DNA from 4 places in the Thalassolituus pacificus genome. Region 3 is predicted to be linked to each of the others. Evidence: predicted binding sites of a transcription regulator. Region 3 holds the regulator's gene; each other region holds the start of a gene.
What was found. Region 3 encodes LexA, which represses DNA repair genes until DNA is damaged. Its sites were predicted from a motif close to TACTGTNTANNTANACAGTA; they were not measured.
Positions count from the first base shown of each region.

Region 1: a site for LexA is predicted at 1,895-1,914, ahead of uvrD (DNA helicase II). Genes of this name have one in related genera too.
Region 2: a site for LexA is predicted at 1,090-1,109, ahead of NYR02_RS14470 (peptidase inhibitor family I36 protein). Genes of this name have one in related genera too.
Region 4: a site for LexA is predicted at 3,122-3,141, ahead of NYR02_RS01610 (DNA topoisomerase III). Genes of this name have one in related genera too.

Region 1 is NZ_JAOANI010000015.1:644,693-650,607, forward strand. Features, by position in the region: gene NYR02_RS10080 (ammonium transporter) at 1-288, shown strand, start outside; gene NYR02_RS10085 (PA3496 family putative envelope integrity protein) at 445-612, opposite strand; gene NYR02_RS10090 (SIS domain-containing protein) at 906-1,760, opposite strand; gene uvrD (DNA helicase II) at 1,948-4,149, shown strand; gene NYR02_RS10100 (TRAP transporter substrate-binding protein) at 4,197-5,288, shown strand; gene NYR02_RS10105 (HDOD domain-containing protein) at 5,367-5,915, opposite strand, start outside.
Region 2 is NZ_JAOANI010000022.1:183,330-189,244, forward strand. Features, by position in the region: gene NYR02_RS14465 (enoyl-CoA hydratase/isomerase family protein) at 312-1,031, shown strand; gene NYR02_RS14470 (peptidase inhibitor family I36 protein) at 1,274-2,989, shown strand; gene NYR02_RS14475 (CLCA_X family protein) at 3,112-3,972, shown strand; gene NYR02_RS14480 (sensor histidine kinase) at 4,179-5,540, shown strand; gene NYR02_RS14485 (response regulator transcription factor) at 5,540-5,915, shown strand, end outside.
Region 3 is NZ_JAOANI010000014.1:425,475-431,389, reverse strand. Features, by position in the region: gene nagZ (beta-N-acetylhexosaminidase) at 1-543, opposite strand, end outside; gene NYR02_RS06765 (L,D-transpeptidase family protein) at 528-1,076, opposite strand; gene NYR02_RS06760 (TetR/AcrR family transcriptional regulator) at 1,136-1,780, opposite strand; gene lexA (transcriptional repressor LexA) at 2,057-2,656, shown strand; gene NYR02_RS06750 (cell division inhibitor SulA) at 2,689-3,135, shown strand; gene NYR02_RS06745 (hypothetical protein) at 3,259-3,510, opposite strand; gene NYR02_RS06740 (DUF6586 family protein) at 3,632-4,111, opposite strand; gene NYR02_RS06735 (YfaZ family protein) at 4,145-4,717, opposite strand; gene htpG (molecular chaperone HtpG) at 4,923-5,915, opposite strand, start outside.
Region 4 is NZ_JAOANI010000005.1:32,432-38,346, reverse strand. Features, by position in the region: gene NYR02_RS01625 (sensor histidine kinase) at 1-443, shown strand, start outside; gene NYR02_RS01620 (response regulator transcription factor) at 440-1,081, shown strand; gene NYR02_RS01615 (HAMP domain-containing methyl-accepting chemotaxis protein) at 1,124-2,971, opposite strand; gene NYR02_RS01610 (DNA topoisomerase III) at 3,149-5,146, shown strand; gene NYR02_RS01605 (ATP-binding protein) at 5,182-5,915, opposite strand, start outside.

The sequences.
Region 1 (5,915 bases), on a different contig from region 3:
ACTCTGGATAAAATGAAAATCGACGACCCGGTTGGTGCGATCTCTGTACACGGTGTAGTTGGTCTGTACGGTCTGCTGGTTGTACCGGTAACTGCAGACGGCACTACCTTCGGTGGCCAGTTGATGGGCGCAGCAACGATCTTCGTATGGGTATTCGCGGCTTCCTTCATCACCTGGATGGTGCTGAAAGTGATCATGGGTCTGCGTGTTACTGAAGAAGAAGAGTACGAAGGCGTGGATCTGTCTGAGTGCGGTATGGAAGCCTACCCTGAGTTCACCAATAAATAATTGGTAACACTCAGCCAACGCTGAAATAAAAAAGCCGGTCAGGAAACTGACCGGCTTTTTTGTGTGTAAGTATTAAACATCATGCATAAAAAAACGCCACAACAGCACAGATACATCATTGGCTGGCGGCGTTTTTAGCGGACGATTAAGCCAGATTTATTCGGCTAAGAAATCTTCCAGGTCGTGTTCCAGTCGTTTGCGTTCCAGGTGGGCTTCGATGGCGCGGCGTGCCATCAGTTTTTTCGACATTTGGGATTCTTTATTAACGACGACTTTGCCGTCCCGATCAAAAGAGACAACTTCTTCGTGGGCTTCGAATTTCATTGCTGCTTCCATCATCTTTCCCTCTGGTTGATCACAGTAAATCCTGCTGTGATTTTTCTTTTTATTGGTTTCAAAAGAATGACAGTAATCGTTAGTCAGGCCAAATTCTGTTCAATACCGTTAATGCAGCACAAGCGTACTAATGATGGTGCTGAGGCCATATAGATCGTGGGGTTGCTGCTTTTGAGGGTGGCCAGAGGAGAATTTTATGGCCAAAGTACTGAGCAAAAAGTCATCGGCAGTTTTAGTTTATGTCGTAAATTGTCTGGTTATGATGTCTGGAAGCTGACCGCTTAGTCAGATTCCAGCCGCAGAGATTTAATACTGCGCTTGATGGCATTCAGGTGCGCAGCAAACTCCGGCCCGCGGCGTTGCGTCACGGCAACGGCCAGCATATCGATCACCATCAGATGGGCGATGCGTGATGTCATCGGAGTGAACTGCTCGGTGTCCTCTTCGATATTAATATCAATCGGCAAATCGGCAGCCGCACTCAGCGCGGTGTTAGCGGGTGCCAGGCTGACCACCATCGCGCCATGCTGTTGTGCCAATTGCACGGAGTGCAGCAGATCTTTGGTGCGTCCGCTCTGGGAAATGGCCACCACCACGTCCTGTTCACTCAGTGTCACCGCTGACATGGCCTGCATGTGCGGATCGCTGTACGCTGCTGTCGCAACCTGCAGGCGGAAGAACTTGTGCTGGGCATCAATGGCAACCGCACCGGATGCACCGAAACCATAGAACTCCACCCGACGCGCGTTGCTGATGGCATTCGCGGCGGCGGCAACCTGTGTGCTCTTCAACTGGGTTTTCACCTGGTGCAGGCGCTGAATGGTGGTGTCGGCAATTTTGTCGCAGATATCTTCAATGCTGTCGTCTTCGATAATCGCGAACTGGCCAATATTATTGGTGATGGCCATTTCCTGCGCGATGCGGACTTTGAATTCCTGAAAGCCATTACAGCCAATGCCGCGGCAAAAACGCACGATGGTCGGTTCGCTGACCTGCGCTTCCTGCGCGAGGTCGACAATGCGCATGTGCATTACCTGTTGCGGTGAGCGCAACACATACTCGGCCACCTTCACCTCGGATTTACGCAGGCTGGGAATGGCGGCGGAGATTTCGGCCAGAATCGGGCTGTTTTTCACAACAGGATTTCCTGGTGTTGGCTGGTAAGCGGGGAATTATAAAGGGCTTTTTGTATTGAAGCCTATGGAATACTGGCCGTCTGCGGAATCTGGCCGCCACCGTAGCGTTCGCCGCCAGTCTGCTGATGCCGATGTACTGTATAAAACAGCAGCATTTTTACCCCGGCATCTGATAGACTCGCACGCCATGGATATATCATTACTTCTCGATCAGTTAAACGACGGCCAGCGCAATGCGGTGGCTGCAAGTTCACGCCATCAGTTGGTACTGGCCGGTGCCGGCTCGGGTAAAACCCGGGTTCTGGTGCATCGTATTGCCTGGCTGCTGCAGGTAGAGAATGTATCGCCATTTTCGGTGATGGCGGTGACCTTTACCAATAAGGCGGCCAAAGAAATGAAAGGCCGTCTGGAGCAATTGCTGCAGATTCCGGCCAACGGTTTATGGGTTGGAACATTTCACGGTCTGGCGCACCGGTTGTTAAAGCTGCACTGGCGCGAAGCGCGGCTGCCACAACATTTTCAGATTCTCGACAGCGATGATCAGCAACGGCTGATCAAGCGCCTGATGAAAGCCAACAATATTGATGACAGCCGCTACCCGCCAAAGCAGATCCAGTGGTTTATCAATGAGCAGAAAGATGAAGGTCGCCGTGCAGCGCATGTGATGCCGTCAGCCGATCCGTTCTCGCGCACCATGCAGCAGGTGTATCAGTTGTATGAAGACAACTGCCAACAGAATGGCCTGGTGGATTTCGGTGAAATTCTGCTGCGTGCCCACGAGCTGTGGTTGCAGCATCCGGATTTACTGGCACATTACCAGCAGCGTTTCCGCAATATTCTGGTCGACGAGTTTCAGGATACCAACAATATTCAGTATGCCTGGATTCGTATGCTGGCTGGCGACCGGGTATCGGTGATGGCGGTGGGCGATGACGATCAGTCTATTTACGGCTGGCGCGGTGCCAATATCGATAATATTCGCAATTTTCAGCACGACTTTCCCGGTGCGGAACTGATTAAGCTGGAGCAAAATTACCGCTCGACCAAAACCATTCTGGATGCAGCCAATGCGGTGATTGCCAACAACACCGGCCGTATGGGTAAGAACCTGCACACCGAAGGTGAAGAAGGCGAAACCATCCAGCTGTACAGCGCTTTTAATGAGCAGGATGAAGCACGTTATATTGCCGACCGTGTCGATGAATGGGCGCGCAGTGGTCGTCAGCGTGCTGAAATGGCCATTCTGTATCGTTCCAATGCGCAATCGCGCACCCTGGAAGAAGCGTTATTGCGTGCCGGTATTCCTTACCGTATTTACGGTGGTCAGCGTTTTTATGAGCGTCTGGAAATTAAAAACGCTCTGGCGTATTTGCGTTTATTGCTGAACCGCCAGGACGATGCCTCGGTTGAGCGTGTCATTAATGTTCCGGCGCGCGCGATAGGCGAAAAAACCGTCGATATTCTGCGCAGCTATGCACGGGATCAGGGCAGCTCGTTATGGTCAGCCGCGGAAGCCGCGGTGCAACATGGCATGCTGCCGAAACGTGCCAGTGCAGCCGTACAGAGTTTCCTCGATCTGGTCGAAGAAATGAGCGTCGGCATTGACGAGCTGGAACTGCACGAAATTGTCGATCAGATGATTAATCAGAGCGGCTTGATTGAGCATCACAAAAAAGAAAAAGGCGAAAAAGGCCAGGCGCGTCTCGACAACCTGGAAGAATTAATCAACGCCGCGCGGCAGTTTGAAAGCACCGATGGCTTTAATTCCGAAGAAAATGACGATGCGGAAGCCAATGAGTTGGCGTTATTTCTTGATCGTGCCGCTCTGGATGCCGGTGACGGTCAGGCCGACGAATATGAAGATGCGGTGCAATTAATGACGTTGCATTCGGCCAAGGGCCTGGAATTTCCGCAGGTGGTTTTGACCGGTCTGGAAGAGGGCCTGTTCCCGCATAAAATGTCGATGGACGAAGCCGAAGGTCTCGAAGAAGAACGCCGTCTGGCGTATGTCGGTATTACCCGTGCCATGGAAAAACTAATCATTACCCATGCCGAAAGCCGACGCTTACATGGTCAGGAAAACTACAGCACGCCCTCGCGCTTTATCCGTGAAATCCCCTCTGAGCTGATCGCCGAAGTACGCCTGAAAAACAGCATCAGCCGGCCATTGTCAGCACGCGATAACGGCCATAGCCGCTCGCCACAGCCGTCTTTTGTCCACGGTAATCTGCCCTATGACTTAGGTCAGCGCGTGTATCATGAAATGTTTGGTGAAGGCACCGTACTGCAATTCGAAGGGCAGGGCAGCGGCCTGCGCGTTCAGGTCAATTTTGATGATGCCGGCAGCAAGTGGCTGGTCGCCAGTTTTGCCAAACTGGAAGCGCTCTGAGCGCCGATAAAAATAACGTTGAAACAATAACAAGGAGTAAATGGATGATGAAACGCCTGACAACTTTACTGCTGTCGGTACTGGCTTTTACCAGTCTGAGTGGCTGTCAGAACGATGCCGGTAATACGACGGTGGCAGCCGCGCCGCAACAGACATTTAAGTGGAAACTGGTCACGTCATGGCCGAAGAATTTTCCGGGTTTGGGTACGGCACCTGAGCGTTTCGCCACCATGGTGAATGATATGTCGGCCGGACGCCTGCAGATTAAAGTGTATGGTGCCGGTGAACTGGTTCCGGCGCTGCAGGTGTTTGATGCGGTGTCTCAGGGCACCGCAGAAATGGGCCACAGTGGCGCTTATTACTGGAAAGGTAAAGCACCGGCTGCACAGTTTTTTACTTCGGTACCGTTCGGTCTGACCGCGCAGGAAATGAACGGCTGGATTCAGTACGGTGGCGGCCAGCAGTTATGGGAAGAAGTGTACGCGCCGTTTAATTTACTGCCGTTACCGGGTGGTAATACTGGTGTGCAGATGGGCGGTTGGTTTAATAAAGAAATTAACAGCGTTTCCGATCTTGAAGGTCTGAAAATGCGCATCCCCGGACTGGGCGGAGAAGTGCTGGCCCGTGCTGGTGGTACGCCGGTGACGTTGCCGGGCGGTGAGATTTTCACCTCGTTGCAGACCGGTGCCATCGACGCCACCGAGTGGGTTGGCCCATACAACGATCTGGCGTTTGGTTTATATAAAGTTGCCAAACATTATTACTATCCGGGCTGGCATGAGCCGGGTTCAATGATGGAATTTGTAATTAATAAAACCGCATTTGAAAAACTGCCGAAAGATCTGCAAGCCATTGTGCGTGTGGCAACCAAAGCGGTTAACGAAGACATGCTGGCGGAATATACCACGCGTAATCAGGCGGCATTGATTGAGCTGAAAGATAAACACGGTGTGGATGTGCGCGCGTTTCCTGATGATGTGCTGAGCAAATTGCAGGTGTTGTCGGAGCAGGTTGTGGCTGAAGTTTCCGCTGCTGATCCGTTAGCGCAGAAAGTGTATGACTCGTACATTAATTACCGCGATCAGGTTAAGGCTTACCATGCAGTGAGCGAACAGGCCTATATTAACGCGCGGGATTAAATACGACAGCAGTGGTTGCGGTGCAGGCCGGGCGTCAGATGCCCGGTCTGGGGCCTGTTTAATGAGTGTTAACAGGCCCTAGTATTTGTAGTTACGGTAGCCAATTCCCAGCTCTTCAAAATTCGCTTCCATCTGCTCGATATCGTATTCACCCAAACCCAGATAGGTTAATACTTCGCTGCCGATATTCTGCCATTCCAGGTCGTCCGTTTGGCGGCCAAGAATGCGGTAGTTACCGCACACATGTTCAGCCAGTTTAAGAATGGCGAGCAGGGTTTTTCCTTCCGAGTCTTTGTAGTTGTCGGTGGCAAAATAGCGCGATGCGCTGTGGTGCTCGGCAATCACATCACATAACAGTTTCGGCAGATTCCACGACTTTGCGGTGTAATAACCAATTACCGCATGGTTAGTGTTGAGCTGCTGATTCTCAACATCAACGACCCGCAGCTCCGGGTGGGCGTAAGACGCTTCCATCACCTGCAGATAATTATCGAAGCGTGCCATCAGTAACGGGATGCCACAGTTATGAAATAATCCCAGCAGATAGGCCATGTCAGGATTCGGATAACCAACCTGTTTGGCAATTGCGGTAGCTACCTGAGAGATATCGTTCGCGGTGTCCCAGAA
Region 2 (5,915 bases), on a different contig from region 3:
TTCAGAACAAGGAGAGAGGAGTGATATTAGCGGGCTAAATGAATGACGAACGACGAAGTTGATGGGAAAAACTGGCCTCAGCCCGGAGGGTTATGGCTAAAAATCCCTCATCCTGCGTTGCTGTTCGTTCGCTTAACCCGTTACCAATCTGTCTGGAACAGATTGGCGTGCCAACCCCGAAGGGGTGAAGCACAGGGATGTGCTGAACATCCCACACTCTCAGCGCCTTGTCTGAGGAGTTTTTAGCCGATAACAGGCCTGTTTAATTAGTGTCGATAGGCCCTAACTGAAGAATAAAGCAGGAATTAGCAATGAGTCTGATCAGTTTACGCAGCGATGGCAGCGGTAAGGTTGCCATTATCTCCTTCGATAACGGCGCCAATACTCACAATCTGCAGTTTGCCCGGGAGTTTGAGCAACACCTGCAGACGGTGGAAGATAATATCGATTTTAAAGCGCTGGTAATTACCTCATCCGATGAAAAAAGCTGGAGTCAGGGTCTGGATGTGCCCTGGCTGATGGGCTCAATTCAGGGGGGCCAGCATGATGATGTAAAAGAATTTATGCACACCATGGATCGCTGTCATGCGCGACTGATGCAACTGCCGGTACCGGCGATTGCCGCCATTAACGGCCATACTTTTGGCAATGGCTGTGTGATTGCCTGTGCCTGTGATTTCCGCGTGATGCGCAGTGACCGTGGTTACTTCTGCTTCCCGGAAGTGGATATGAGCATTCCCTTTGTACCGGGTTTAATTGATGTGGTACTGAAAAGTCTGCCGGCGTATCGCTACAACGACATGTTGCTGACCGGCCGCCGGGTCGGTGCGGCGGAATTGCTCGCCGATCATTTCCTTACCGCTATTTTTGAAGGTAAAGACGCAGTACTGGAAGGCGCACTGACCTTTGCCCGTACCTTTAATAAAAAACGCACTATTTTTGCCGAGCATAAAAAGCGCTTTCACAAGCCGGTACTGGATGCTTTGCGCGAAAAAAACCCACCGTTTATTGACGCCATGAAACTGCTCTGAGCAGAGTGCTGAACCGCTGACGCGAACGCCTGGCCAGCCGCTCTCTGCGGCTGGCTTCTTCTGATAATTTCATCAGTTTAAACTTCCCCAAAAAAACAAGACCATCGTCTCATATTGTCATACCTCCTTAACAACCACAGGTCTAAGATAGTTCCGGCATGGAAGCTTATCTCCGTTGAGTGATCTCACGCCGCCACCGGAGAACAACAAAAATAACTCTCCACTCTCTCTGTGAGGTCGGTATGAAAAAACCTTCTGTGCGCGCGCTGACCGCCGCATTATTGCTGTCGGGCACCGCGCTGGCAGCCCAGGCCGAAGACAAAGTCTGTCTGTATGAACATGCAGAATATCAGGGCGCCGAATGGTGTTATGGCGTTGGTGATAACAGCTGGATCGGCTCTTCCCGCAACGACAAGGTGTCGTCCATTAAACTGTACGGCAACAGCTATATCGAGATTTTTGAGCACGGTAGTTTCGGCGGTAAACACAGCCGGGTGATGGCCAACACCTACAAAATGGGCAATATGAACGACGGCATCAGCTCATTTAAAGTGCGTAACCGCAACAGCAATGATTTTGCCTGTTTATTCGAGCATCCGGGCTTTCGCGGCACACCACACTGCTTGCAGGCCGGTGAAGGTGAATCCGATCTGAATAATGTATTACTGGGCCGTAACAAAGCCTCTTCGCTGCTGGTTGCCGGTAAAGCCAATGTCGAGATTTTTAATTACCCCGGCTTTAACTACAGCAAAGAAAACCGCATCCTGACGCGCAGCACGTCCAATCTGGAAGAGCGCCCGGCGAGCTGGACTGAAGATAATATTGATTCTTTCCGCGTGACGTCACGCGTGCCTACCGCGCAGGAAGCCGCGATCGATATTACCGAAGCCGCCGGTTACCGCAGCCCTATCCGCGAAACCAATGCCCTGGCTTCACACAATGCGTTTAACAGCACCGCGTATTTTGGCGGTCAGCTGATTCCCGGCCCGAACCATCGTCGTGCATTAATCGAGCAACTGCAGCTGGGTGTGCGTTTCTTTGAACTGGATGTCAGTAAAGGTGGCAGCTACACCAAGGTCTGTCACTCGGTTGATTGCGGCACCACCTTTACCACCACGCTGCGCCGCATGCTGGGTGAAGTGGACAGCTGGCTGAAAGGGGCCGACGCCAATGACGTGGTGTTCTTCTACCTGCAGGACGATATCAACGGTGACAGCAGTGGCTATCAACAGCTGCAACGCGATGTCGAATGGCTGGGCGACATTGTCTACACCGCTGGCAGTTGTCAGACCCTGCCCTACGACCTGACCTTCGAGCAAATCCGCCAACAGGGAAAACGGGTCTTTATTTATAAAGATGATGGCAGCACCGGCTGTGATATTGCCAAAAGTGTTGCTGTTAACTTTGAGCAAAACAAAGGCGTCAGTGGCCTGAACGTCTACGAAAATCACTTTAACAGCAGCCGCTATGTACGCTCACAGGAATGCATTAACTATTTCTGTAACGATAACGTCAGCGCTGCAGATGCATTAACCGGCCTGCAAAACGGTATCAACGCTTTTGGTCTGGATATGATTGATGAAGGCGATATGGATAACAGCGGTGACCGCCTGAACAACCAGCTCTGGGCTGTCGGGCCGGAAGGTGCAGCTTCTGCCTACAGCAACGGAAAAGTAGCCCGCTTCCACGCCAACGGTAATCGTTTTATGAGCGTTGCTGCCGACAACAGCCTGAACTATGCCTGCCGCAACAACAGTGGCCAGTGGGCCATCACTCAGGCAATGGGTAATGCCGCCAACGGTACCGCTGCATGTGCCGCTGAATATCCGGGCTATAGCTATACAACCCCGGCCAGTGCCCATGAAGCCCGCCTGCTGCGTAATGCCATCACCTCCGGCAGCGACGTGCATGTGAACTTTGCGGTCAGCAATGGTCAGTGGTTGCCGGATCGCTGGTAACAGCGTCTGCCGCTCGGCTCTGACCTTAAAATCCCGCGCCTGCGCGGGATTTTTTATTTCCGCTACAGCGCAGAAAACTCTGCAGGCATAATGCTGTTTCCAAAGACAGCAGCCAACATCCGATGCGCAAATCAGGCAAGCCGACCACCGCATTAACCGAGCGCAGTTTTTATCGCGCCGGCCCCGACCATCGCAGCGTGCTGGGTGGCGTGATTCCGGATTTTCTGACCATTCGCCAGTTGTTTGATTTTCGCGGTGTGGAAATTGGCCGCTGGGTAAAACAAAGCGAACAGGAATACGCTGCCGCCTGCTTCTACGATGCGTTGTGCGATTTAACCCAGATTCTCGCCGGGCAATTATTACCTACCGCTAAAACACTGCGTCTGCGGCGCGAGCTGATTTCGTTGCGCGGCACACTGGCATTGCAATATGGCCGCGGTGGCCGACCGGGAGTATCCGCACATTATTCACCGCTGCAACGCAGTTTTGCGCTGGCAAAAAATGCCGGCCCCGGCAGCATTGCGCATGAATGGTTTCATGCCTTTGACCACTACATGGCGGCCAAAGCATTTAGCAATGCGCCGCGCATGAGTTTTGCTTCTGCCCTGTGGCTGCAGAATGAATCGCCCATAGAACACCCGCTCAATGCCTTATTGGGCGAATGCTACAAAGCCATTTTACTCAGCCCTGACGGCAAAAAACCCAGCCGGCTGTTTATCGCCTCCACTGCGCAGGATAAAGCTCAGGGCAGCTGTTATTACAGCCAGCCGGAGGAACTCTGCGCCCGCGCTTTTGAAGCCTTTATTCAGGATGCGGTTATTAAAAATGCCTTTCTGGTAAAAGGCAGTAAAGAATCGGCGGAAGCGCAGCTGGGCCTTTACCCACAAGATGAACAACGCCGCGTCATCAACCTGGCTTTCGGCCGCTATTTTTCTGCACTGTCTCAAGCTCTGTTACGCCAGCCTGCCGACCCTGTACGCTGAGCCCATATTTTGAGCAAAGTTACTTCCTTTATTGCGGTAAGACATGACGCTGACAACAAATGAATCAGGCTATTGCTGTTCGCTGCAATAGTCGTCAGGATGCGCATATCTGACCGTTACAGCCCGTTTGGTCTGAATTGTAACGAGTTGAAAAATTTAACCGGCAGGGCTGGAAATTGCAGCAAGCCTGCGGCAAAGGTACATGCATGCTATTCGATATCCGCACGCTGGTTGCCATTATGGCGATCACCACGCTGGCCAGCGCTGTTGCTCTGTTTTTATTCTGGCGTTTAGTGCCGGAGGAACGTGGTTTACGTCCGGCGACGCTGGGCGCGGCCAGTCAATCGCTGGCAACGGTATTAATTTTAATGCGCGGGCAAATAGCGGATGAGCTGTCTATTTTCGCTGCCAATATGCTGCTGATGTTGTCCTACGCCCTGCTGTATCAGGCCATGCGTATTTTTTGCGGACAGCAGCCACAGTGGCGACTGCCTGCCGCGCTGATGTTAACGCTGTCCCCCATCTTTTTCTTTTTCCCCGACACCGAACACCTTGGCTTAAGAGTGATTGCCAGTGCGGTGGGAATCGGCGTGCTGTGCTTTCTGATCAGCATTACTCTTTACCGTGCCAGACAGGAACATCTGCCAGCGCGACGCGGCGTCGCCATTGCGTTTGCCAGCGCGGGGGTCGTCAGTTTAATCCGCATCATCACCACGCTGAACAACCCACCGGAGAATATGGTTTTTTTCGATAAAAGTGACGATTCCGCTATTTTTATCTGGGGCATTATTCTGGCGTTTATTTATGCGTTTTCCATCATCGTTATGACATCAGAACGACTGCGCGAATCGCTCAAACAAAAGCTCCGCGATGAGCAAGAGGCGCATCAGATCGCCGATCAGGCACTGCAGGAGCAACGCGCGTTTGTCACCATGCTGTCACATGAATTCCGCACGCCACTGGCGATTATCCGCGCCAATACCGATGCCATTACCCTGATGTCAGATCATCAGAATGCAGACGTTGATGCAGCGGTCGAACGTATTGGCCGCGCCAACCTGCGGCTGACAACCTTAGTTAATGGCTGCCTGAACAACGATCGTATACAAAACCTGTTGTCTGATAACCGCGCAACCTTCCGCTGGGTGAATCTGGCCCATGTGTTACAGGAAGTGGCCGATGAGTACGATGTCAAACTGATCGGCCGTAGTGACCATCCGGCCATGGTCTTTGGCGATCATCATCTGTTATTTATTCTGTTTTCCAATCTTATTAATAACGCCCTGAAGCACGCCCGTAATCGTGCGGGTATTGAGTTTTCATGGCGGACAGATAAACAGAAAGCCGACATTGATGTCGCCGATGACGGCACGGCAATCGCCGCTGAATACCGGGAGAGAATTTTTGAAAAATACTTCCGCATCAATGCCGATAAACGCACACCAGGCACTGGCTTAGGGCTGTACTTTGTACGCACCATTGCCGAACAACATAACGGACAGGCCAGGCTGATCGGCGCTACGGACACCCGTTTCCGCATTACCCTGCCACTGAAGGAGACAGAATAATGAGCGACATCCGCGTATTGCTTGTGGATGATGAGGACGATTTCCGCACCCCTATTGCCCTGATTTTAGCCAATCAGGGCATGGACGTTCGGCAAGCAGATTCCGCCGAAGCAATGGATTATATCCTGCAAAGCTTTACCCCGGATGTTATCGTCCTGGATGTGAATCTGCCCGGAGAAAACGGCTTTGATGCGGCCGGCCGCCTTAAGCAAAAAGGCTGTGGAAAAATCATTATGCTGACCGCCTACGGCGCACTGGAAGACCGCCTGGAAGGTCTGAGTCGTGGTGCGGATTATTATTTACCAAAGCCGGTCGACAGCCGTGAATTACTGCTGATTATTAACAATATGGCCGCGCAGCAGAAGCCGGGCAAGC
Region 3 (5,915 bases):
ATGGCCGGGAAAGTGCTTTCCGACCGCCGCCATGCCGGCTTCATTCATCCCACGCACAAAAGCGGAAGCCAGTGCGATAACGGTGACTGCATCGTGACCAAAGGCACGGTCACCAATCACCTGTGATACATCGGTTTCAATATCCAGCACTGGCGCAAAGCTCAGGTGCACTCCCTGCTTACGCAGCTCGGCGGCCATCAGCCAGCCCAGTTCATGGGCCAGAGTCAGCGCCTGTTCACGGTTGTGCTGAGATTCTTTTTCCAGCGCCAGCATCGGCGGCAGGCGGGTAAACCCCTCGCGGAAACGCTGCACACGACCGCCTTCCTGATCCACGCACAACAATAAATCGGGACGCAGACTGAGAATATCGCTGGTCAGCGCTTTCAGTTGCTGCGGCGACTGATAATTACGGGCAAAAAAGATTAATCCACAAATTTCCGGCTGCTGCAGAAATTCACGATCAGCGGCAGTTAATTCTGTGCCCTCAATATCGGCCACAACACCCACGTGTTGATTCAGGTTGTGCATTACAGATTGCGGCATGGAATCCTCGAAAAGCTGTGTTCCTGAATCCATACCGGCGTTCCGGCGCTGACCAGATCAAATAGTTCTGCAATATCGGCATTGCGCATTCGGATACATCCATGGGACAAAGGCTGGCCCATCGGCTCAGAATCGGGGGTGCCATGTATGTAGATATAGCGGCGCATCGAATCGACTTTCCCCAGACGATTAACCCCCACTTCCTGCCCCTGCAACCAAAGAATGCGGCTGAGAATCCAGTCACGCTGCGGATGTGCGGCTGCCAGCTCCGGTGAATATTGTTCTCCGGTGGGGCGGCGGCCAACAAATACCGTATTTAACGGCTGTGCACCGCCAATACAGGCACGGATACGATGCCAGCCTCGGGGAGTGCAGCCTGAGTTCTCCTGCTCGCCGGCACCATTAAGCGCCGTGGAAACCGGATAAAGATGGCAGATACCGGCACTGGAAACACGCAAGACCTGATCGGCAATAGACACTTCGATCAGGGATGTCTCAGTAGCGGGTTGCGAAGAATGTGTTTGCGCAGCCATTGGCGCCATAACAAAGGCCTGTTGGTAAATAAAGCGGAAAACGGGAATCCCGGCTCCGCTCAGCCAGCCTGATGCGGAGCGTTAAGACCGGATGCGAGGAAAGGTATCAATTTATCAACAACCTGCGCAATATCCGATCCCTTACCCAGATCGTGTTCGGCCATCGCCGTCAGCGAATCGGCACCGGATAAGGTAAACACCGTCGCGCCCAACATAAAGTGAATGCGCCAGAAACGATCTTCATCCGACAGCTCTGGCGTCGCCGCCGTGACCAGGCGCATAAAGGTTTTGAACACCGGACCATACTCTTTCTGCAAAAAGCGCCGTAAGTGACCCTGCCCCTGGGTATACGCCAGCCCCAGCAGACGCATAAAAATGCCCAGGCGACGCGGACTGTCATGCCCGGCACGCAGCGCCGTCTGCGATAGCAGCATCAATAAACCAGGTAGCTGCGGCACATGGCCATCCAACTGCGCCTGAACAGCATCCAGTTCCTGTTCAAGATCTTCACAAAACGGCGTCAGAAAGCGCGCAAACACCGCCTGAATTAACGATTTCTTTGAGCCAAAGTGATAATTCACTGCCGCCAGATTCACACCCGCCTTGGTGGTGATATTCCGCAATGAGGTTTCGGCGAAGCCGCGCTCCGAAAACAACTCCTCTGCCGCATTCAGGATACTTTTTACCGTATCTTTCTGTGCCATAACCCTGCATCTGCCCTATCACGCTGTCGCGGCTTTATTGCCATCGCCGACAGTACAAAACAACTGTTTCAAACATACGTTTAAAACGAGATTTAGGCAACCCCATATAAGGCCAAAGGCTAAAAGCCTGATACCGCCACCCTGCCACCCGCATACAGAATCAAATATGGCTGCAACAGAGGAATAAACAGACAGCAAAGAACAGGGGTTTACACTGGATAAAATACTGTATACATTTACACCATACTGTATGGATCAACAGACTGGATAAGCATCATGATCAAGCTCACGGCACGACAACAGCAGGTACTGGATTTCATCCGTTCCTCTCTGGAAGATACGGGATTTCCGCCCACCCGCGCCGAAATCGCCGCCGAACTGGGCTTTAAATCGCCTAACGCCGCCGAAGAACATTTAAAAGCACTGGCCCGCAAAGGTGCGATCGAAATCATGCCTGGCGCATCCCGTGGTCTGCGCATTGTTGAAGAACACAATCCGGGGCTGCCCATTGTTGGTCGTGTAGCCGCCGGTGAGCCTATTCTCGCGCAGGAACACATCGCCGATTATTGCGAAATTCCGCCCAGCTTCTTTCGCCCTTCTGCAGATTTCCTGCTCGAAGTTCAGGGCGACAGCATGAAAAACATCGGCATTCTCGACGGCGACTATATTGCCGTACACAAAGCCGAAACCGCCCGTAATGGCGAAATTATCGTTGCCCGCGTCGATAACGAAGTCACGGTTAAGCGCTACGAGAAGAAGCGTAATCAGGTGATTCTGCACCCGGAAAATGACGACTTTAAGCCGATTGAAGTTGATTTACGGGAAACGGAATTTGCCGTTGAAGGTTTATACGTCGGCGTCGTACGCCGTAGCTAACAGTAATTGTTCACAGGTTCGGGGTGATTGTTATGCGTCAGTTATTACTCGGAATGGAAGAAGCCGGTTTGTCACTCAGCAGCCAGCGTCCAGGCAGATTAACGCCAACCGCAGGCAATGCGCTGCGCGGCAGCCTGACGGAAGTTATCGTCAGTGAAGGGGGCGCAATTCAACCAATGCACCTGCTGCCGATGCTGGCACAGTGCAACGCACATAAACGCTGGCTGATGTGGCTCAGCCCGCATCGTCCAATGAATAAGAGCTGGCTGGAAAGCATGGGCCTGCAACATTCACCGGTGATTCATCTCGACCTGTGTAACGATACCCAGCTGGCGCTGTGCAGCAAAGTACTCGCCGCCGGCAACAGCCATATGATTGTTGAATGGCAGGGAGAACTGAGCAGCCGCGAACGCCAGGTTATCCGCCAGCAGGCCGACCAGAGTGGCAGTCATCTGGTGCTGATTCAGCGTCGCCCCTGAGCGGTATCCCCTTTAACAACATGAAGCAGACATAAAAAAGCCCTGAGATTATCAGGGCTTTTTTATGTCTGCTTCAGACGGATGACAAACATGCATCAGTCTGCCAACCGGATTAAACAGCGTTCAGTGCAGACGCTGCTGATATTCCGGCGTATCAAAATCTTCGCGTTCGACTTCCATGCCGGAGAGTTCGCCCACTTTGCGCACTCCCGCTTCCAGCATCACCCGCGCAACATCCATATGATGTGCCTGCAGGCTGGCCTTGGCATCCTCGGAAAAATGAATACACACCAGCGCATCGCTGTCCTGATCGTCGGCACGACGCAGGGCGATGTCGCCATTGGAAAGTTCTACGATTTCAAAAAAGCGCGCCATAACCGCCTCTCAAAACTGGGCGCGGGAGTGTATCACAGGATCTTTTCAATAGCTTGGCAGACACACAGAACCGTTAGTAATAAAAAGTAAACGGTTCTGTGTAAACAGGCAGAGTCGCGCCTCAACTTTCCTGACGATTAGCACGCTGGCCGTCGATCAGCCGGGTCAGATCGAGCAGCCAACCGGCTACCGGAGACTCAGGTGTTGCGACCAGTGCAATTTTAACCGGCGCATCCATTGTCTGTACCACCTGCGCTGGCTGATTAAGACCGGCTGGCCGGGTCTGTGCGTCGGCAGCGGCCAGCATCTGCGCCAGCCAGGAAAAGCCATCATCCGCCAACTGTTGCAGTTCACGCATTTCGCCAGTCGTCATTGGCGCATGCTGCAGCAACTCCGCTAACGAACGCACCGGCTGGCGATACGCCACCATATCGCCCAGCTCAGCCAGATAAGACAACCAGGCGTCACGCAGTTGATACAAAGCACTCTCTTCCAGCGCCTGTTGTAATACCGGCGGCGCCGGCTGTACATCGGCCAGCTGTGCTAACAGCAGACGGCATTGGTAGAGTTTCTGATTGGTAAAACCGATCCACTGGGACATAGCGCTTACCCGGGCTGAAAAACAAGAATCCGATTAAAAATCGATGGTCAGACCGAAGTGAGCACCATCGCCCAATTTGTAGCGGTCATTAATATCTTCGATACGAATGGTGTTATAGCGATAACCCGCATAAATACGCGCCGTAGGCAGCAGACTGAACTGCAAACGGATATCGCTGTTGATCATATTTTCAGCATCGCCGAAGGACACCACCGGCGGTGCGTAATAAGCATAGCCAGCAAGTCCGACATCCGGAGCTGCCGGAAAGCTGTAGCGGAAAAAGCCACCCACACCCATCGCTGCACCATCATAATCATCGGTGGTGAAGGCAAACAATTTTGCGCCAACACCAATATACAGATGGCTGCTTGATGGGCGTACATCCACCACATGCAGACCGGCAGACACCATATCACCGTCATCCTCATGATGCAGAGCAGCCAGATTAATGTGCAGACCAGAACCCATCTGAGTGGCATCGTAAGCAACGCGGGCGACATCATCGGCCAGGCTGATATCCAGCGAGCCTCCGGCTTGCGCCAGCGTCGGTAAAACCAGAGCACCAGCAGTCAGAAATCCCTGAGCGGCCAAACGCAACGTTTTCATATTTTTCCCCAATGATCAGATCACAACATCGGCTGCTGAGCGGATAATCCGTCACTGTTCTCCCGATAATCAGAGAGCAACAGACAGCAGCTGATTTTTATTTGCCGGCATAATAGCAGTGCGGCGGCAGTGGTTAAACCACGGCCGCCGCAACCAGAGCCTGTTAACACGGATTAACAGACACTATGACCAGTAAAAGTCGCTGTTAACGCATCAGATCAAGCAACAGTTTGTTCAGACGGGCGACATATTCTGCCGGCTGCTTTAACTGGCTGCCTTCCGCCAACTGTGCCTGCGCATAAATAACCTGCGCCAGCTCAGCAAAACGGCTGTCGTCCTGCTCACTGTCAAGACGCTGGATCAGCGGGTGCGACGGATTAATTTCCAACGCAGTTTCAGGCTCAGGAACCGCCTGCCCTGCAGCTTCCATCAGACGACGCATATGGCCACCCATATCGTATTGGCCCACCACCAGACAAGCCGGTGAATCGGTCAGACGGGAACTGACACGGACGTTTTTAACGTCACCATCCAACGCCTTCTGCACGCGTTCAACCAGATCTTTATGGGTTTCTTCCAGCGCTTTTTGCTGTTCTTTTTCTTCCGCATCGGCCAGTTCATCCAGATCCAGTTCACCTTTGGTGACATCCTGGAAGACTTTACCATCGAAATCCGTCAGGTGACCGACCATCCATTCGTCAACGCGATCGGTCAGCAGCAGAACTTCAACCCCTTTGGTGCGGAAATATTCCAGGTGCGGGCTGCTGGATACCGCGGCATAGTTGTCGCCGGTGATGTAGTAAATCTTTTTCTGACCTTCACGCATGCGCGCAATGTAGTCTTCCAGACCCACATTCTGTACCGCACTGTCACTCTTGGTGGTGGCAAAGCGGAACAGTTTGGCGATTTTTTCACGGTTAGCGAAATCTTCCGCCGGACCTTCTTTCAGCACATCACCAAATTCGTCCCAGAAGCTCTGGTATTTTTCCGGCTCGTTTTTCGCCAGTTTATCCAGCGAGTCCAGCACACGTTTCACCAGGGCGCTGCGCAGGCTGTCGACCTGTTTGTCTTTCTGCAAAATTTCTCGTGACACGTTCAGCGACAGATCATTGGAATCCAGCACACCTTTGACAAAACGCAGGTACAACGGCAGGAACTGCTCAGCGTCGTCCATAATAAACACGCGCTGCACATACAG
Region 4 (5,915 bases), on a different contig from region 3:
TTGCCCATCTGTTGCTCAGCGATATGCGTGAAGCCGTCTCTGAATTCCGCGAGCGGCGCGGTCTGGATTTACGTCAGGCGCTGACCTCCCTGCTGGAGGCGGTACCGCGTCCGCGGGTATGGCTGCAGATTCCGCCGGATCTCATCATGGATGATGTGCGTTGCGCCGAGGTGATCCTGCGTTGTGCACAGGAAGCGCTGACCAATATTCTGCGTCATACCCAGGCCAGCCGCGCGGCTATCGTACTGCGGCAACAGGGTGCCAGCCTGCAGCTCACAGTAGAAGATAACGGCGCCCTGCGGCAGCTGCCGGTGCCCGGAAATGGCATGCGTGGGATGCAGGAGCGGGCGCAGGCTATCGGTGGCCGCTGCGACTGGGAATGTGGCCGGCATGGTTTAAAACTCACACTGACTTTACCCTGGGATAACGGACTGCTCGTATGATCAATGTGGTGCTTATTGAAGATCAGCAACTGGTACGCGAGGGAATTCGTACGTTGTTGCATCTGCGTCCGCTGTGCCGGGTGGTGGCTGAGGCCAGTGATGGTGCACAGGGGTTGGCGGTAATAGAAGAGTATCAGCCGGATGTTATTCTGCTGGATATCCGCATGCCTAATATGAGCGGTACCGAGCTGCTGGCGGAGTTGTATCAGCGTGGTTGTCATATTCCGGTGCTGGTGCTGACAACCTTCGATGACCATGAGCTGGTGCTTGAATGTATGCGCCGTGGTGCGCGTGGTTATCTGCGTAAAGACGTTGCACTGGACGAACTGTTAGCCGCGATCGAAACCCTGCATCAGGGCGGACAGTGGGTGCAGCCGGCGGTAACAAGCAAAATCAGCGAGCACCGGCTTGAGCTGGAGTTTGATAGCGACAGCGGCCTGGCAGATGAACCGCTGACCGCCGCAGAGTTACAGGTTCTCAGACTGGTGGCGGCCGGTTATACCAATCAGGAAATTGCCGGAGCATTGCATAAATCGACCGGCACGGTGCGTAATCAGGTGTCCTTTATTCTGGCCAAACTGAATGTGCGTGACCGTACCCGGGCGGTATTAAAGGCCATTGATCATGGCCTGTTGTAACCGGCAGCAACACCTCTCACAGACAAGCCTCACAGACAAGCCTCAGACGCGGAAGCGCGACAGGTTCGAACTGATATCGTGACTGAGTGTGTGCAGTTGATGGGATTGCTGAGTCGCCTGCTCAACGTTGGCGGCCAGATCGTCGGAGGCCGACTGAATCGCGGTGGCGATGCGGCTGATCTCTTCGGTGGCGGCATGCTGCTCGCGTGAGGCGTTGGCAATACTTTGCGAACGGTTAGAAATATCGTGCAGTGCATCTGAAATCGCGGTCAGGCTGTCGGTTACCTGTATCGCACTGCTGGCGGTTTCTGAGGTCAGTTGCTTACTGGTTTCCATAATGCCCACGGCTTTCTGGCTGTGGTGTTTCAGACTGTCGATCATTTCCTGAATTTCGCCGGTGGCGGTATGTGTGCGCTGTGACAGGGTACGTACTTCGTCAGCTACCACGGCAAATCCCCGTCCTTGCTCACCGGCACGTGCCGCTTCAATGGCAGCGTTCAGCGCCAGTAAATTGGTTTGTTCGGCAATGCCCTGAATGGTCGCAAGAATGCCGGTGATCTGCTGCGCCTGATTATCCAGCTGGTTGATTACATCGGTAGCGCTGTCCATTTGCTGTGACAAACCGTCCATACGGCGTTTGTTTTCCTGCGCATTCTGAATGCCCTTATTGCCTTCGTTCGTGGCACTTTGCGCAGCATGGGCGGTATCGGACGCGTTGGTCGCTACTTCCGACGATGTGGAAGAGAGTTCGTTAACCGCGACGGCCACCTGGCTGATTTCGTTCTGTTGTAACTGTACCGCCTGGTTGTTGTTCTCGGCATTTTCGCGCGCCGATTTGGCAATACCATCCAGCTCGTGGGATGAATCACGGCTTTGCGATACCAGCTCGTGAATGGAAGAAACAAACACATTAAACGAGTTACTCAGGGCGCCAATTTCATCATTGCGATCTACCTGCAGGCGACGGGTTAAATCCGCTTCCCCCTGAGCAATGTCAGACATGGCCGTGTTAAGTACCACCAGAGGCCGTAGCAGATAGGAGATGATCATGCCGGCGATCAGGGTAACCACCACAATGGTGAGTATGCCGATCAACATGCTGGACCAGCGCAGAGTGGCGAGGCTGGCAAAGGCTTCGGCCTGATCGACGACCAGCAGCAGACGCCAGTCGGTGCCATCAATGGAATACAGGCCCACCAGACTGCTGCGATCATTGAAGCTGGTTTGCTGGATTGTGTTCAGTTGCAGTTGTGTGCTGCCGCTCAGCAGGGTGGAGACGTTTTTACCCAGTAATTTCTGCTCCGGATGAACCATGAAGTCACCTTTGCTATCGAGCAGTGCCGCATAACCACTTTCGCCCAGATCAATACCCAGAACCTCTTTTACAATGGCCTCGAGGGATATGTCCCCACCGATCACGCCGCCGCGCAGTGGCTCGGCAAAGGTTACGATCAATTCGTTAGTCGTGGCATCCACATAAGGTGGCGTCAGCACCTGGCGTCTCTCGGCCATCGCCTGCTGATACCAGGGGCGGGTACGTGGGTCATAGTCGTCCGGCATTTCATCATCCGGGCGCATGATCATTTCCCCGGTATCGGTGCCCAGATACAGGTACATGTAATTACCGGATTCCAGCCCCTGCTCAATTACCGGGATGCGTTCATTGTTAAGCAGCGCTTTGGCTGTGCCGCTTAATACCTGGCCTTTATTGCTGATCCAGCTGCTGACGTAGCGGCTGGCGCGCTCGCCGGTAACCTGAATGCGTTCACTGATGGCCTGCTCAAGGCTGCTGCGTGCTTGTTCGTAGGTAAAAACACCGCTGAGGGCGAGCAGCACCAGAATGGTGCTGCCAACCGCGAGCATTATTTGTGTGCGGATACTGTTGCGCATGGGATTTTTCCTGAAAACGGACTGTTTTCAGCATAGAACAGATATTTTGCTGAGCGATTTGTTAAATAAAGCGGGAGGCCGCTGTTGCTATGCCAGCCTGTGTTGAGCGGCCTGATGCTGGAAGAGCGGTAACAGCTCGGCTATGATGGATGCTGTATAAAAATACAGTTGTTTGCTATGCGCCTGATTATTGCCGAAAAACCCAGTCTTGGCCGTGCCATCGCCGCCGTGCTGCCCAAGCCGCACACTAAGGGCGAAGGATTTATCCGTGCCGCCAACGGCGATGTGGTGAGTTGGTGTATTGGCCATCTGTTAGAGCAGGCAGAACCGGATGCTTATGATCCGGCTTTTAAGCAATGGCGGCTCGATCATTTGCCGATTATACCGGCACAGTGGCAGCTGCAGGCTAAACCACAAACCCGTAAACAATTAACCGTGCTGCGTAAACTGGTGAAAGAAGCCGACAATCTGGTGCATGCCGGCGATCCTGACCGCGAAGGCCAGCTGCTGGTGGACGAGGTTATTGAATTTCTGAAAGTGCCCGCGGCCAAACGTCAGGCAATGCAGCGACTGTTGGTCAGTGATTTAAATCCACAGGCTGTCAGCAGGGCGTTACAGCAGCTGCGTTCCAATCAGGAATTTGTACCGCTGTCAGTATCAGCATTGGCGCGCTCCCGCGCCGACTGGTTATACGGCATCAATCTGACCCGTGCTTACACCATTAAAGGCCGTCAGGGCGGAGTGAACAGTGTGTTATCGGTGGGCCGCGTACAGACACCGGTGCTCGGGTTGGTGGTTCGCCGCGATGAAGAGATCAATAATTTCATCAGTAAACCGTTTTACGAGGTGCAGGCGGCTGTTCATTTAACCGCAGACACTCCACTGAGTTTCTACGCTAACTGGCAGCCGAGTGATGCCTGTGCCGCGCATCAGGATGAGGAAGGCCGGGTGCTGAATCCGAAGCTGGCCGCCAATGTCGCCGCCCGTATTCGTCAGCAACCTGCACAGGTTGAACAGGTTGAGCGTAAAGAAAAAAAGCAGGCACCGCCGCTGCCGTTTAATTTATCGGCGTTGCAGATTGATGCAGCTAAAGCACTGGGCATGAGCGCGCAGCAGGTGCTGGACGGAGCACAGAGCCTGTATGAAAAGCATCAGTTAATTACCTACCCCCGCTCCGACTGCCGTTATTTACCGCAGGAGCACTTTGCCCAGCGGCAGCAGGTTATAACGGCTGTGAGTGCACACAGCGAGGCGCTGGCTACGGCTTGCGCTCAGGCTGACAGTTCAATCCGCAGCCAGGCCTGGAACGATGCCAAAGTGGGTGCTCATCACGCGATTATTCCGACCGCCAAAGTACTGCCTGCCGGACGCTTAAACAGTACCGAACAAAAACTCTATGCACTGATTGCGCGCCAGTATCTGCTGCAGTTTTTTCCTCACTATGAATACGCCGATACCAAAATCAGTCTCATCATTGCTGGTGGTCTGTTCAGCGCTACTGAGCGGGAAACCCTGAAGCCGGGCTGGAAAGTATTACTGCCGCAAAAAGAGAATCAGACAAGCGCTAAAGCACCATTGCCGCCGTTAAAAGCAGGACAGGTACTGTGGAGTGGAGAGCCTTTGCTGCAGGAAAAACACACTCAGCCACCACCACATTTTACCGATGCCAGTTTGCTTGCAGCGATGACCGGGATTGGTCGTTTTGTGCAGGATAAAAGCCTGAAAAGTATTCTGAAAGAAACCGATGGCCTGGGAACAGAAGCAACCCGTGCCGGCATTATTGAATTGTTATTTAAACGCCGTTTTTTACAGCGAGAAGGCAAAAGCATTCGCGCGACAGCACTGGGACAAACACTGATTAATGCGTTGCCAGAGGCCAGTACGCGGCCGGACATGACGGCGCATTGGGAAAAGCAATTACAGGACATCGCACACAAAGCTTTGAATTACGCTGCTTTTATGCAACCGATGACCGAACAACTGCACCAGCTGATTCATTCAGCCCTGACGGCGGATACTGTGCAGTTTTCGGGGTTAGCGGGAAGTGCAGCGAACACTGCAGGCAGACGCAAATACAGCTCAGGGAAAAAGAGCGTCAGCAGGGCAGGTCGCGCCGGGAAAAGTAAAAGCACAGCAGGCCGGAGCAGGAAAAAAACACCGGCGGCAGGGAGTTAAGGTGTTTTAACCGCATGCGTCTTGGCCAGTAGTGTTTATTCCGGCTGATTTTCCTGCAGGGATTCCATCAGCATATTGTAGCAGTGCGGCAAATGCAGACTGAGGCTTTGCAAGCGGCTGTTGTCCTGTTCGCGGGCGGCTTGTTCCAACAACCCGCTGAGGGCCATCAATTGCATACCACCAATATTCCCGGCGACCCCTTTCAGTGTATGCGCCTGCGCCTGAATACTGCTGATATCCTGAGCGGCCAGTGCGTCCTGTAAGGCTTGCAGCGTTTCCCCTGATGTATTGATAAATAATTCCACGACGCGGGTCAGAATACTTTCTTTATTCATCAATCGCTGTAATGCACCAGCCCTATCCCACACCGATTGGCCAGCCACTTCGGCAGGTAATTTGCGGCCATTATTTTCATTTTCGTTACTTTTATTTCCGGTGCTTTCATTGTTGTTGCTGTTGAGCGCTGAGTCTGGGTCGTTTTCTGCAGACATTATCGTTCTCTTTGTGTCTGGTTGCTGCGCTGCTTCTGCTGTTTTAATGCGGCTGAGCCAGCCACGCAACGTGCTTTCAAAACGATCGGTTTCAATGGGTTTGCTCAGATAATCGTCCATGCCTGACTGCAGGCAGTTCTCACGATCACCATCCATTACACCGGCGGTCATGGCAATAATAATGATGTTGCAATAACGCTCACCGGCCTCACCAGCACGGATTTTTTGCGTTGCAGAAAATCCATCCAGGACCGGCATCTGGCAATCCATCAGGATCA